3 regions of the Pseudomonas sp. AC242 genome follow, and region 1 is predicted to be linked to each of the others. Evidence: riboswitches for the same ligand, from Rfam matches in the RefSeq annotation. Region 1 holds a riboswitch; each other region holds the start of a gene.

Region 1 (4,696 bases):
CCCCATCGCTGGCAAGCCAGCTCCCACAGGGGATTGCATTTCTTCAGGAAGCTCACCGCCCACTGTGGGAGCTGGCTTGCCAGCGATGGCGGCATGGAGGTCGGGTGCAAACAATGCTGCGATAGCCGCGGGACTCGACGGGAAGTAGAAGTGCACATAAGAGGCCGTCATCCGCCCCTCACGATAAACCGCCTCAGCACCGCGTCCGCCATTCGGACTCAAGCCACGCGCAATCGGCGTCAGCTCAGTCGTCGTCAACGAATGATGATAAGTGTGCCCACGCAACGATCCTTCCGGCAAATCCACTGCTTGCAGCGCCAGTGCAGCCAGACGCTTCTGCATCACCGCGTCGCCCTTCAGCAGCCCAACCAACTCAGCGCGAGAGCCTTCAACGTCAGTCAAAGAATCCAGCAAATACAGCATCCCGCCACATTCGGCGAGCAACGGTTTGCCCGCTGCGTGATGCGCACGAATCGCCTCCAGCATCGCGGTGTTCTGCGACAACGCAACGTGGTGCAATTCCGGATACCCACCGGGCAAATACAGGCTGTCCGCCTCAGGCAATTGCGTGTCGCGGATCGGCGAGAAGAAACTCAACTCGGCGCCCATCGCCCGCAACAGATCGAGACTCGCGCCGTAGGTGAAGGCAAACGCCTCATCACGGGCAACGGCGATTCTCACATTCTTCAGCAGCGGCTCTACAGCGATCACATCAGGCGCGGCGAATTCCACGGCCGGTGGCAGCGCTACCTCGCAACTGCTGGCCAATGCATCGGCGGCGGCATCGAGACGCACATCGAGGTCATTCAGTTCGCTGGCCTGCACCAGGCCGAGATGACGACTCGGCAGTTCGATACCGGTCTCACGGGACAACGCGCCATACCAACGCAAACCTTCCGTGAGGCTGCCTTCGAGCAATTGCGCATGCCGCAAGGTGCCGACGCGATTAGCCAGTACACCGGCAAACGGCAGGTCCGGCTGATACTTCGCCAAGCCCAGCGCCAGCGCACCAAAGGTTTGCGCCATGGCCGTGCCGTCGATCACGCCGAGCACCGGCACGCCGAAGTGCCGCGCCAGATCGGCGCTGGACGGCGTGCCATCGAACAGGCCCATCACGCCTTCGATCAGAATCAGATCCGCCTCATTGGCGGCTTCCCACAACAGACGACGACTTTCCTGCTCGCCGACCATCCACATGTCCAGTTGATACACCGGCGCACCGCTGGCGCGTTCGAGAATCATCGGATCGAGAAAGTCCGGGCCGCATTTGAACACGCGCACCTTGCGCCCCTGATTGCGATGCAAACGGGCCAGTGCGGCGGTGACGGTGGTCTTGCCCTGACCGGAAGCCGGCGCGGCGATGAGCACCGCCGGGCAGTGACGTGGCTGATTCAAAGTTCGACGCCTTTCTGCGCTTTGATGCCAGCCTGGAAGGCGTGTTTGAGCATGCCCATTTCAGTCACAGTGTCGCCCATTTCGATCATTTCCGGCTTGGCCGCGCGACCGGTGACGATCACATGCTGCATCGGCGGACGCGCCTGCAAATCGCTGAGCACCAGATCGAGATCGAGGTAACCATGTTTGAGGGCGATGTTGAGTTCGTCGAGCACCACCAGACCGATCGACGGATCGCGCAGCAGTTCGCGGGACACGGCCCACGCGGCTTCGGCGGCGGCGATGTCGCGCTGACGATCCTGGGTTTCCCAGGTGAAGCCCTCGCCCATCACATGAAAGCGCACTTGCTCAGGGAAGCGGCGAAAAAACAGCTCTTCGCCGGTGCTGTTGCGGCCCTTGATGAACTGCACCACGCCGCACTGCATGCCGTGGCCCATGGCGCGGGCGAGCATGCCGAACGCCGAGCTGCTTTTGCCTTTGCCATTGCCGGTCAGCACCAGCACCAGCCCGCACTCGTCAGGCGAGTTGGCGATGCGTTCGTCGATCACGGCTTTTTTGCGCTGCATACGCGCCAGATGGCGTTCGTCGCGCTCGGGGGAATCGGTCATGGGGGGAGCTCTCCGTTGAGGCTGGATAACGGCGGGCAGGCACAAGAATAGACGGCAAAAAGCCTGGCATCGCCCACCGTGATGCCGCTGGATGGATCAGGCCGGTCTCCGGGCTCATGAGCGGCGTTTCGCCTGACTGCGCGCCTTCCCGCTTCTTTCGAGGCAGTGGCTCAAGGCGCAGTTTTCACTCATTTACCGTTGCGGGGGCAGCGCCGGGATCGTGGTGGTTCTTCGCTTGAAGACAACCCTCACCGGCTTCCCTGTTTCACTCTGTCGACGCAGGTCACAGAGCACCTGAAACAAGCCGCGAAGGTTAGAGGGTTGGGGGTGGAGCGTCAATTAAAGAGGCGGTCATCGGGCGAATAACTGCCGCCGATCAATTATCTGACGCCAATCTTGTGCCACACTGATACAAATGATATCAAAGAGCCATGCTTTTACCGAAAAGCCCACTACAACAATAAAGGATGATGACGATGCAAGGCATGATCATCAGCAACCCGCGCCTGGAATTCCTGCGCCCGGTGCTTGAACGCTGGTTTGACTGTATCGACCGTTACAACGCCGTGCGCGGCGACAGCGACACCCCTTACTGGCATGACGAGAAAGCCAATCTCGGATTGCTCTCGGCCGCAGCCTGGATGGCTGAGCTGGTGACTTTGAACGGCACTGCCACGCGCAAGCAGAATGAAGAAGGCGAGCGCAATGCCCGCGCTGATCTGTTTCTGGCCGGCGCCGAAGACCGCGCCTTTATCCAGGCCACCCAGCGCTGGCCAAAGGTTACCAACCTCAATCTGACCCAAGCCCTGCTGGACATCACCAACGACGCCAAACGCATCAGCTACGCCAGCGACCTCAAGCTCGGCTGCCTGTTTGTCGCGCCGCAAAAAGCCCAGCACAGCGCCAGCCCCGAAGAGCTGCAGGACATGGTCGACGACCTGCAAAAGGAACACACTTGCGCGGTCGCCTGGTATTTCCCCTACGCCTACCGCAAGTTACGCAGCGAAGCCGGCAATTATCACCCGGGCATCGCCGTGCTGTTCAAGGAAGCGCGCGGTTGAGCAGTTGAACCATCGGGCTTGCGCCCTCCTCTATGATTAGGAATGCATTCATAGGGAAGATCAGCAATGCGCAAGCCCCAGCTCGTTTTTGTCATCGCCTTCGCCGGAGGACTCGCCGCCTGCGGTGAAACCTCCAGCCTGCAAGTCTCCGACGGCACCGGCCCGTCACCGAAGCTGCCCGAACCGAACAAGACCCTGATCCCGACGGTGAATATCGCCCCGGCGATCGGCTGGCCCGACGGCGGCAAACCGACAGCGGCGGCTGGCACCCAGGTCGCGGCATTCGCCGAAGGCCTCGATCATCCGCGCTGGCTCTATGTGCTGCCCAATGGCGATGTGTTGGTAGCGGAAACCAATGCCCCACCGAAACCGGATGACAGCAGCGGGATTCGCGGCTGGGTGATGAAGAAGGTCATGGGCAAGGCTGGCGCTGGCGTGCCAAGCCCAAACCGCATCACCCTGCTGCGTGACGCCGATCACGATGGCGTCGCCGAGACCCGCACGGTGTTTCTGCAAAACCTCAACTCGCCGTTCGGCATGACCCTGGTTGGCAATGACCTGTACGTCGCCGATACCGATCGCCTGCTGCGTTTCAACTACGAACCCGGCGCGACCGAGATCAAATCGCAGCCGATCAAGGTCGTCGATCTGCCCGGCGGCACGCTGAATCACCACTGGACCAAAAACGTCATCGCCAGCAAGGACGGCAGCAAACTGTACGTCACGGTCGGCTCGAACAGTAATGTCGGCGAAAATGGTCTGGATAAAGAAGAAGGCCGCGCGGCGATCTGGGAAGTCGATCGGGCGACCGGCAATCACCGCATCTTTGCCTCGGGCATCCGCAACCCCAATGGCCTGGCCTGGGAGCCTGTCAGTGGCGCGCTGTGGACAGCGGTCAACGAACGCGACGAGATCGGCAGTGATCTGGTGCCGGACTACATCACTTCCGTGAAGGACGGTGGTTTTTATGGCTGGCCGTTCAGCTACTACGGCCAGCATGTCGATGTGCGTGTGTCGCCGCAAAATCCGGACCTGGTGGCCAAAGCCATCGCCCCGGATTACGCAGTCGGCCCGCACACCGCCTCACTGGGTCTGAGCTTCGCCGAGGGCAACACGCTGCCGGCGCAGTTCAAGGAAGGCGCGTTCATCGGCCAGCATGGTTCATGGAACCGTAAACCGCACAGTGGCTACAAAGTGATTTTCGTGCCGTTTACCGGTGGCAAGCCGAGTGGCAAACCGGTGGATGTGCTGACCGGTTTCCTCGACAAGGACGAGAATGCACTCGGTCGCCCGGTGGGCGTGGTGATCGATCAGCAAGGTGGCTTGCTGGTGGCGGATGATGTCGGCAACAAGGTGTGGCGAGTGTCGGCCAGCAAATAATTTTCGCCATGCACAAACAACTGTAGGAGTGAGCCTGCTCGCGATAACTTCGTATCAGTCGACATCATCATTGACTGAACGACCGCTATCGCGAGCAGGCTCACTCCTACATGGGATTGTGGGCTGCTTGAATTACGGGTTATGCGCCAGATGCTCCGGCTGCAACACCCGCTTGGCACTCAGATAAGCTTTCTGCCAGTACGCCTTCGACAGGCTGTCCAGCTTCACCGTGCCGCCCGTGGCCGGCGCATG
Region 2 (4,696 bases), 1.0 Mb from region 1:
CGCATGGGCGGTCAACTGACCATCAAGGCGCCAAACGCCAAAGTACCGATGGTCAACGCTGACAGCCCGGTCAACGAGCGCATCAACTATTACCTGCAAACCGAAATCAACCCGGGGCTGGCCAGCCACGGCGGTCAGGTCAGCCTGATCGATGTGGTTGAAGACGGCATCGCCGTTCTGCAGTTCGGTGGCGGTTGCCAGGGCTGCGGCCAGGCGGACGTGACCTTGAAGGAAGGCATCGAGCGCACCTTGCTCGAGCGCATCCCGGAGCTCAAGGGCGTTCGCGACGTGACCGACCACACGCAGAAAGAAAACGCCTACTACTAAGGTGTTCGCTGCGGACATGAAAAACGGCGCCCCGTGAGCGCCGTTTTTTTATGGGTGACATTCAGGAATGCATTCGCGAGCAGGCTTTATGGGCGATAGAGGTGAGCATGCCCGGCGCGATACAACGATGACTCGCTAAAAACCTCACTGCCCAACACGCGTCCCACCAGAATCAACGCCGTACGCCGAAACCCTTTGGCCTCAACCTTCCCGGCAATATCCGCCAGCGTCCCCACCACCCAATCCTGATCCGGCCACGTCGCCCGGTGGATCACCGCAATCGGGCAGTCTGCGCCGTAATGAGGCAACAGCTCCGCCAGAATCTTCTCCAGATGGTTGACCCCCAGATGAATCGCCATGGTTGCGCCGTGCTGCGCCAGGCTGCCCAATTCCTCACCGGCCGGCATGGCGGTTTTATCGGCGTAGCGGGTCAGAATCACGCTCTGCGACACGTCCGGCAGTGTCAGTTCCGCGCCAAGCAACGCCGCACACGCAGCGGTCGCGGTCACCCCGGGAATGATCTCAAACGGAATATCCAGCTCACGCAGATAACGAATCTGCTCACCAATCGCGCCATACAGACTCGGATCGCCGGAATGCACCCGCGCCACATCCTGGCCGTTGGCATGCGCGGTTTTGATCAGTTCGATGATCTGTTCGAGGTGCAGCTCAGCGCTGTTGACCACCGTCTCGGCTTGATGGCCGTCGAGCACCGCTGCCGGCACCAACGAACCTGCATAGATAATCACCGGGCAACTGCGGATCAGCCGCTGGCCTTTGACGGTGATCAATTCCGGGTCGCCGGGGCCGGCGCCGATGAAGTAGACAGTCATCGTTAAATCCTTGGAAAAGAGGTGCAACAACGCTTCAGATGAAGATTGCTCATGATCAATGGCGGGGATTATCGGGATTTTACGCCGCGCCGGCCAATGCCAACGTGGCCTGGGCGTATTTCTGCCGGGAAATCAGCAGTTTTGCCGGTGCCTGAATCAACTGTTCGGCGAGGGCCAGTGCCGCACTTTCGGCGACGCCGTAGCAACCGGTGCGTTCGAAGGCGATTTGCGAATGGTGACTGAGTCGTTGCTGATAAGTGGCCAATTCCTCGCTGCTGAAGTACAGCAAGGGCAGGGCCAGTTGCGCGGCAAGTTCTTGCAGCCCTGGCTCGTCGCGCTTCAAGTCGATGCTGGCCAACGCCTTGACCGCTTGCAGCTCGATTCGGTGTGCCTGTAAGGCTTGGTCAAGCAATGCGCGCAGCGTGCTGGCCGGGCAGCCGCGCTGGCAGCCCAGGCCGATCACGAAGGTCGGCACTGCGCTGTCATCGGTCATACGTGGTATTGACCATCGCTTTTGCGGCGGAACAACCAGGCGCTGATCAGACCCAGGGCCAGCCAGAACACTACGTTGGTTAGCTGCGAAGCGATTTTGAACTGGGCTTCCAGTGCTTCCGGCGCGAGCATCGAATGCACTTGCGGCTGCGGCGCGCCGATCACGTGCGGCACGGCGAGGATGGCCACACCAAGGATCTTCATCAGCCAGTGACGGCTGAACACGATCAGCGACAGGCCGACAGCGGTCGAAGCGGCCGTGCCGATCCACCACATTTGTCGTGAGGCCAGATCAGCGGCAGCGGTGCCCGGCAACTCAGGCGGCAGGCCCAGGGTTGGCGCGAGGACGAATGTTGCGTAACCGGCCAGACCCCAGAGCAGGCCTTGCGAGGTTTTGGTCGGCGCGCGCAGGGTGTAGAGGCCCGCGAGCATCAGGGCGAAACCGACAGCCACCACCAGATTGCCGCCTGTGGTCGATACCACGCGCTGCCAGCCGTCTTCCGGCTCCCAGGCTTCTGCATCGTGGGTGTGGCCGGCCATGGTGCCTTCGGCGTGTTCATGAACAGCCACCGGCTCGGCTTTCTCGTAGGTTTCAGCCTGAATAATCAGCGGTGAAACCCAGAAGCTTTGCAGCAGAGTGAGGAGCAGGGCGGCCAGCAGGCCGGTGAAACCTGCGGTTTGCGCAATACGCTTGATCATGTCGGCAGGTCTCAGTGGCACGGGAACGCGGCGCTGTGACGGGTATCGTGAGCGGCGTTGTGCACCGCCTCGATGTGCGAGAAACCGGCGAAGTAGACCAGGCTGGCGCCGAGGATCGACGCGAAGATCGCAGCGCTCAGGCGTTGGCTCAGGGTGGTGGTGCTGACAATTTTGTCCGTGTTGCTGCCGGTGCTGCTGATGATCGACATGGCGCTTCCCTCTGGAGTGTCAGTGGGTGAATCGAGCGCATGAAAACCCCTGCGGGTCGGGCTCGCAGAGGTTCGAACAGCGCCCGCCCACCGCGGGTTTGTTATGTTCAGCGACGCACAAAATGCGGGCTGTGTGTTGCGGGCCGGTCTCCGGGCTCACGAGGGGTTGGCGTCAGGCCGACCTGCAAGCGTCACCTTCCCATGCCTTGCTGACACAGTGGTTTTGACGCTTCGCTCGCTTACCGTTGCGGGGGCAGCACCGGACTGACATGGGCTTGAGTAAAGCACATGATTCACCGGTTTCCCGTTTCACCCTGTGAAGGGCACCCGTAACAAGTTGTGTAGGAGAGCATGGGGGTGGGGTTTTGGTCAATTTTTTGGGGTGGATCCGTTGCTGCGGGTGTTGCTGATTAGGGTTCCGCCCTTACGGCGGGTCACTTTTTCCAGACGCCCGGAGTGCCGGCCCAGAAAAAAGTAACCAAAAAGGCTTGCTCCTACGTGCGGCCCGCTCGCTGGGGCTCGGGGTCCCTTCGCTCCGGGATCGATCCGGGCGCAGCGTCTCCGGTTTGCTTCGCTGCACCTACTCCCGCTGTGTTTGGCTGCGCCAAACGGTCGCTGCGCTCCCACGCCCGGATCAATCCCTCCACTCAGCCTTCCGACGTCGCCGGTGGATCAAGATCAAGATCAAAAGCAGGCGAGCTGACACTCGGCCTATTGAGTGGTGAGGAGCACAGCGTGGTCGGCTTTGGATTTGTGGTGGATTCGCCCCTCATCGGAACGCCGCCCGCCCAGCCCTCTCCCTAAGGAGAGGGAGCCGATTTGTGGGCTTTTCAAAATCTGAGTTCAACGCGGTATCGCACGTCGGCGTACCTCCCCCAAACGCCTCGATCAGTCCAATCTCCCGAGGTAGAGGAAGCCGATTTATGTGCTTTTCAAAGCTTGAGTTCAACGCGATATCTCACGTCGGCGTAACCCTACCAAACCACTCGGTCAGTCCCCTCTCCCTTTGGGAGAGGGCTAGGGTGAGGGGCTCTTGATCTGGCTTTGGCTTTGGCTTTGGCTTTGGCTTTGGCTTTGGCTTTGGCTTTTGATCTTTTGCCCCTTCGGCAGGCCGAGCGAAGGTGTTCATCCGGGGGTTAGGCGCGCAGCGCCGTTCGACGAAGTCGAACACATCGAGAGGAGGTGCAGCGAAGCAAACCGTAGGCGATGCCCCCGGATGGACACCGTAGCGAGGGAACACTGAGCCTCAGCGAAGTGCCGTACGCCGGGGCAAAGCCTTTTGGTTCCTTTTTGGCGTTTGAAAAAGGGACTCGCTGTAAGAGCGAAACCGCCAGCGGCAGCACCCGCAGCAACGGATATGCCCCCAAAACCAAATCTCAACGCCCATTGACCCACCCTTAGACGATGCGTAGCCTTGCGCCTTCGAGGTTCTTCGGCCCACGCCGAAGCTAAGAAGGGAACGCGGTCAATGCCGCGGCTGCCCCCGCAACTGTGAACGGTGATGTTCGCTGCCACGCCACTGCCAGCTCAACTGATGAGCCCGCGGGAAGGCGCAGCAAACGCCAGGCCCAGCGCCTGAACGCCGTCAGCCAGGAGACCTGCCTCGTCACAGATTCTCAATTCAACCGGGCGGGGTGATCCGGTGGCGAACTCTCCGGGCACGCACGCGCGTTGCCGGTTCTCGTCCCGTATGCCCGCCGCTTGCCAAAGGGCATACCGATGAAAACACTGGCCAAACTCCCCGTCACCATCGTCACCGGCTTCCTCGGTTCGGGCAAAACCACGCTGCTGCGGCACATGCTCGACAACGCTCAGGGCCGTCGTATCGCGGTGATCGTCAACGAGTTTGGCGAGTTGGGCATTGACGGTGAAATCCTCAAGCAATGCACCATCGGTTGCACCGAAGAAGAAGCCACCGGCCGCGTTTACGAGCTGGCCAACGGCTGCCTGTGCTGCACCGTTCAGGAAGAATTCTTCCCGGTGATGCGTGAACTGGTTGCCCGTCGTGGCGACCTCGACCACATCCTCATCGAAACCTCGGGCCTGGCCCTGCCGAAACCGTTGGTACAAGCTTTCCAGTGGCCGGAAATCCGCAGCGCCTGCACCGTTGACGCGGTGATCACTGTGGTCGACAGC
Region 3 (4,696 bases), 820 kb from region 1:
TAATCACCCCGACCGGAATCACCTGACCCTTGATCAGCGTGCGCGACAGCACATCAGCAGCAATCAAAAACACCGCACCGCCCAAGGCACTGGCCGGCAGCAATCGCGCATGACCCATACCGAGCAACAGCCGCGCGGCGTGGGGAATCACCAGCCCGACAAAGCCGATTGAACCGACAATCGACACCATCACCGCCGTCACCAGCGCCGCACAACCAATCAGCAAAATCTGCACCCGTCGCACCGGAATGCCGAGGGATGCCGCCGAATCCGCGCCAAAGGTAAACGCATCCAGCGCCCGCCGATGCCACAGACACACAACCAGTCCCAGCACGGCAACCGGCACTGCCAGCCATACCGATGGCCAGCGCACGCCACCGAGATTGCCCAGCAGCCAGAACATGATGCCGCGCGCCTGTTCGGAGCTGGCCGAACGAGTAATCAGAAACGCCGTCAGGGCATTGAATAACTGCGAACCGGCGATCCCGGCAAGAATGATCTGCCCGGTGCCGCTGGCCGAACCGCTGACTCGCGCCAGCAGAATCACCAGCACGAACGCCGTGACGGCGCCGGCGAAGGCACCGACTGACAATGAGATCATCCCCGCGCCAACGCCAAGCAGCGCGACCATCACCGCCCCGGTCGAGGCGCCGGCAGAAATCCCCAGCAAGTAGGGATCGGCCAACGGATTACGCAGCAGCGACTGCAAAATCACCCCGCACGTCGCCAGACCCGCACCGCACGCGGCCGCGACCAGTGCGCGGGTCAGGCGGTAGTTCCAGACGATGCCTTCATCGATCGGGTCGAGCGCGTAACCGGCGTTCCACAACTTGTTCGCCAGCACTTGCACGACCACACCCGGTTCAATCGAGGTTTCACCGATGGCCACGCCCGCAACCACTGCAATCAACAGCGTCGCCAGGGCCAGCAACGTACGGATCAGGCTGGCACTCATCGCGACAGGTCATAGCCGTTGATGGCCGTGGCCAGTTGCTCGATGCCGTCGAACATGCGCAGGCTTGCCTGCATGGCCATGGCGTCGAGAATGATGATGCGGTTGTGTTTCACCGCGTCCATGTTGCGCGTCACCGGGTCGCTGCGCAGGAAGGCGAGTTTCTTTTCATAGTCGTCAGCGGGGAAGCGCCGACGGTCCATGCGCGCGATGACGAGGAAGGTCGGATTGGCTTTGGCGATGGTTTCCCAGCCGACCGTTGGCCACTCCTCATCGGACTCCACCACGTTACGCACGCCGAGGGTGCTGAGCATGAAATCGGGAACGCCTTTGTGCCCGGCCACAAATGGCTCGATGTCCATTTGTGCACTGGAGAACCACACCAGCGCGCTGGCGTCCTTCAGTTGTTTACCTTGGGCGGTGGCAATCGACTTGGCGAGGCTGGCCTTGAGTTCGTCGTTGAGCCGCTGGCCACGCTCCTGCACATCAAAGATTTGCGCCAGTTGGCTCACGCTTTTGTAAATCGTCTCGATGCGAAACGGCGCCAGTCGCGTGCCATCGGCGCCGACGAGGTTGTCCTTGGCTTCGCAATCGGAGGGCAGCAGGTAGGTCGGAATCTTCAATTCATGAAATTGCTCACGGGTGCCGACCGCGCCTTGCGGGCCGACCATCCATTCCAGCTCCACGGCGACCAGTTCCGGGCTCTTGCCGATCACCGACTCGAAACTCGGTTCGTTGTCGGCCAGGCGTTCGATCTTGTCGTCCTGCGGCTTGTACTTGGCCAGCACATTGTTGAACCACAGTGAGGTGCCGACGACTTTATCGCCCAGGCCCATGGCGTAGAGCATTTCCGTGCCGGCCTGGCCGATGGTCACCGTGCGCGTCGGGGCGTGCTGGAAGGTCAGGGTGCTGCCGCAGTTTTCGACCGTCAGCGGATAGACCGTCGGTGCCGCTTGCGCCAAGGCGCCAAGGCTCAGGCCGGTGATGAGGGTGGCGATGCGGGGCAGCAGCATGGGGCAGTCTCCTGGGGAACCGTACGGGGAGCGGGAGAGTACGGATCGGAAACACACCATCGAACGCGGTCAGGGAAACTGCGCAAGGCCGGTCATCAAAAGCAGAAGTACACGGCACGATGTCCTTCCCGGACACCCCGCCGGTTAGTAATCACTGTGCCGGCAGGTCTCCTGACTGATGCGTCATCGCCTGGCTCCGGCCTTCCCGGGATTCACCCAGTGGCAGTCGTGGAGCAGGCTCGGCACCTACAGTTGCGGGGGCAGTTCCGGTCAATGCTGTGCAAGCACCCCGGATTCCCTATTAGTCCCGTTCGGGAACCAGCGGCGGCATGGTAGTCGATCAAGCCGCTGAAGGGGAGACGAATCTGTTGCGGCGAGGATTAGTGCTGGCTCATCAAACCGTGCAAGACGCCTAAACGCAGGCCCGGTTCGGAGGGCAGCATTTGCGCGATGCCGAACACCTTGAACGCCGCCAGCATCAGCACCAGACCGCCGGGCAAAATGCTCTGGCGGTGTGGTTGCAGGCCGGCGAGCTTGAGCTGTTGCACGTTGTTCACCTTCAACAGCAGCAGCGACAGGCGCAGCAGTCCGCCGTAGGTGATGCCGTCCTGGCCGAAGTCGTTGAGGCGATTGGCCTTGAGCACTTTGGCCAGCATGCGTGCGGTGCCGGAAGAGCCGATGGTCTGCTGCCAGCCTTGCGCGCGATAGCGCTTGGCGACGTGTTCAAACTGCAGGATGGCGAAGCGTTCGGCCTCCTGTAGCGCGCCGGCGGACACATCACCGCCGCGAAAGAATCGCGTGCTCAAGGTGCCGCTGCCGATGGCGATGCTTTCGGTTAACAAGGGTTGTGAGCCCTGGCCGAGGATCAGCTCGGTGGAGCCTCCGCCGATGTCGACCACCAGGCGCAGGTCGTCGGCGCTGGGCAAGGCGTGAGTTACGCCGGCGTAGACCAGCCGCGCCTCTTCATGGCCGCAAATGACGTCGATGGGAAAGCCCAGATGCCGCTCGGCACTGGCCAGAAACAGCTGCGCGTTATCCGCTTCACGCACCGCACTGGTCGCCACCGCACGCACCCGGCCGGCCTCGAAACCGCGCAGTTTCTTGCCGAACCGCGCCAATGCCTGCCAGCCGCGATCCAGTGCCAGTGCATCCAGCGCACCGCCATCAAAGCCTTCGGCAAGCCGCACCGGTTCACGCAGGGTTTTCACTTCCTGAATCTGCAGGCCCTTTCGACTGCGCACCGACTGGCCGATCATCAGGCGAAAGGCGTTCGAACCCAGGTCGATGGCGGCAAACAGCGAGGCGTCGTCTTTCATGGGAATCCTTGCAGAGCATCCGTCGCGAGGCTCAAGACGGTTTGCGAGGATTCTGCCGTGATCTTGATGACATCCTGATGACGGGGCAGGGTCGGTTGAATGAATTTGCGGCTGTCATGACACTGTCATTATCCGGCGTCTATGCTGAGGCCAATACATCGCGTGTTCTTAAAGTTTTTGCTGCCGAATTTGGCAGCTTTTTTTTGCCCGCGATTTGGCAATGCCGCGAACTGATCGTTCCCACGCTCCGCGTGGTAATGCCTCTAGGGACGCTCCGCGTCCAGTGACGCGGAGCGTCACGGGCTGCATTCCCACGCAGGAGCGTGGGAACGATCAGCGTGTGTGTTTGCAATTTTGGTGGATGCTTGGCTAATATACGATCCATATACATATCGTATCGGATTCATATATGGGCATCGTAAAGATTTCAGAGGACATGCACGAGAACCTGCGTATCTCCAGCAACGCCCTCAGCCGCTCGATCAACGCGCAGGCCGAGCACTGGATGCGCATCGGCATGCTCGCCGAACTGCACCCCAACCTCGACCACAGCGCCATTTGCCGCTTGCTGATCCGCGCCGAACAGAACGGCGGGCTGGATCTGCAACAACTGACTCAGGAAGCCGTCAGCGCATGAGAAACCAGATCAAGATCAACACCCCGGCCGACATCGCTCAATCGCGCGCTGCCGGCAAACTCGCCGCCGAAGTACTGGCGATGCTGGTGCCGCACGTCAAGGCGGGCGTCACCACTGATCAACTCGACAAACTGTGCAACGACTACATCGTCAACGTGCAGAAAGCCGTGCCGGCCAATGTCGGTTATCACGGTTTTCCGAAAACCGTCTGCGCGTCGGTCAACGATGTGGTCTGCCACGGCATCCCGTCGGGCACACCGCTGAAGGATGGCGATATCGTCAATCTCGACATCGCGGTGATCAAGGATGGCTGGTTCGGTGATACCAGCCGCATGTACGTGGTCGGCGAGGCAACACCTGAAGCGCAGCATCTGATCAAGACTACCTATGACGCCATGTGCGCGGGTATTCGCGTAGTTAAACCGGGCGCAACGTTGGGCGACATCGGCCACGCGATCCAGAGCCTGGCGGAGAAGGAAGGCTTCAGCGTGGTGCGCGAGTATTGCGGACACGGGATCGGCAAGGTCTACCACGATGAGCCGCAGATTCTGCATTACGGCTTTCCCGATCAGGGCATGAAGTTGAAGGCGGGGATGATTTTTACCGTTGAACCGATGCTCAATGCCGGCAAACGTCATGTGAAGAACATGCCGGATGGCTGGACGGTGCTGACCAAGGATGGGTCGTTGTCGGCGCAGTGGGAGCATATGGTTGCGGTGACGGAAACCGGGTTTGAAATTCTTACGGCGTGGCCGGATGAGATTGAAGGCTACCGCGC

Evidence for each region. A riboswitch is a leader RNA that binds a small molecule or an ion and turns the genes downstream of it on or off. The one in region 1 is predicted to bind cobalamin.
Region 2: linked by a shared signal. The riboswitch ahead of ACZZ0A_RS09645 (CbtB domain-containing protein) and the one ahead of cobO (cob(I)yrinic acid a,c-diamide adenosyltransferase) in region 1 are both predicted to bind cobalamin.
Region 3: linked by a shared signal. The riboswitch ahead of ACZZ0A_RS08890 (ABC transporter substrate-binding protein) and the one ahead of cobO (cob(I)yrinic acid a,c-diamide adenosyltransferase) in region 1 are both predicted to bind cobalamin.

The regions. Positions count from the first base shown of each region.
Region 1 covers NZ_OZ409873.1:1,109,038-1,113,733, reverse strand. Annotated here, with positions in the region: gene ACZZ0A_RS05080 (cobyrinate a,c-diamide synthase) at 1-1,395, opposite strand, end outside; gene cobO (cob(I)yrinic acid a,c-diamide adenosyltransferase) at 1,392-2,003, opposite strand; cobalamin riboswitch at 2,086-2,316, opposite strand; gene ACZZ0A_RS05070 (hypothetical protein) at 2,480-3,064, shown strand; gene ACZZ0A_RS05065 (PQQ-dependent sugar dehydrogenase) at 3,131-4,444, shown strand; gene ACZZ0A_RS05060 (C40 family peptidase) at 4,577-4,696, opposite strand, start outside.
Region 2 covers NZ_OZ409873.1:2,109,974-2,114,669, forward strand. Annotated here, with positions in the region: gene nfuA (Fe-S biogenesis protein NfuA) at 1-327, shown strand, start outside; gene cobM (precorrin-4 C(11)-methyltransferase) at 414-1,160, opposite strand; gene ACZZ0A_RS09635 (cobalamin biosynthesis protein) at 1,240-1,653, opposite strand; gene ACZZ0A_RS09640 (CbtA family protein) at 1,650-2,351, opposite strand; gene ACZZ0A_RS09645 (CbtB domain-containing protein) at 2,363-2,560, opposite strand; cobalamin riboswitch at 2,685-2,906, opposite strand; cobalamin riboswitch at 3,969-4,180, shown strand; gene cobW (cobalamin biosynthesis protein CobW) at 4,280-4,696, shown strand, end outside.
Region 3 covers NZ_OZ409873.1:1,926,432-1,931,127, forward strand. Annotated here, with positions in the region: gene ACZZ0A_RS08885 (FecCD family ABC transporter permease) at 1-943, opposite strand, end outside; gene ACZZ0A_RS08890 (ABC transporter substrate-binding protein) at 952-1,965, opposite strand; cobalamin riboswitch at 2,110-2,303, opposite strand; gene ACZZ0A_RS08895 (Ppx/GppA family phosphatase) at 2,346-3,281, opposite strand; gene ACZZ0A_RS08900 (hypothetical protein) at 3,290-3,568, shown strand; gene ACZZ0A_RS08905 (ParD-like family protein) at 3,691-3,918, shown strand; gene map (type I methionyl aminopeptidase) at 3,915-4,696, shown strand, end outside.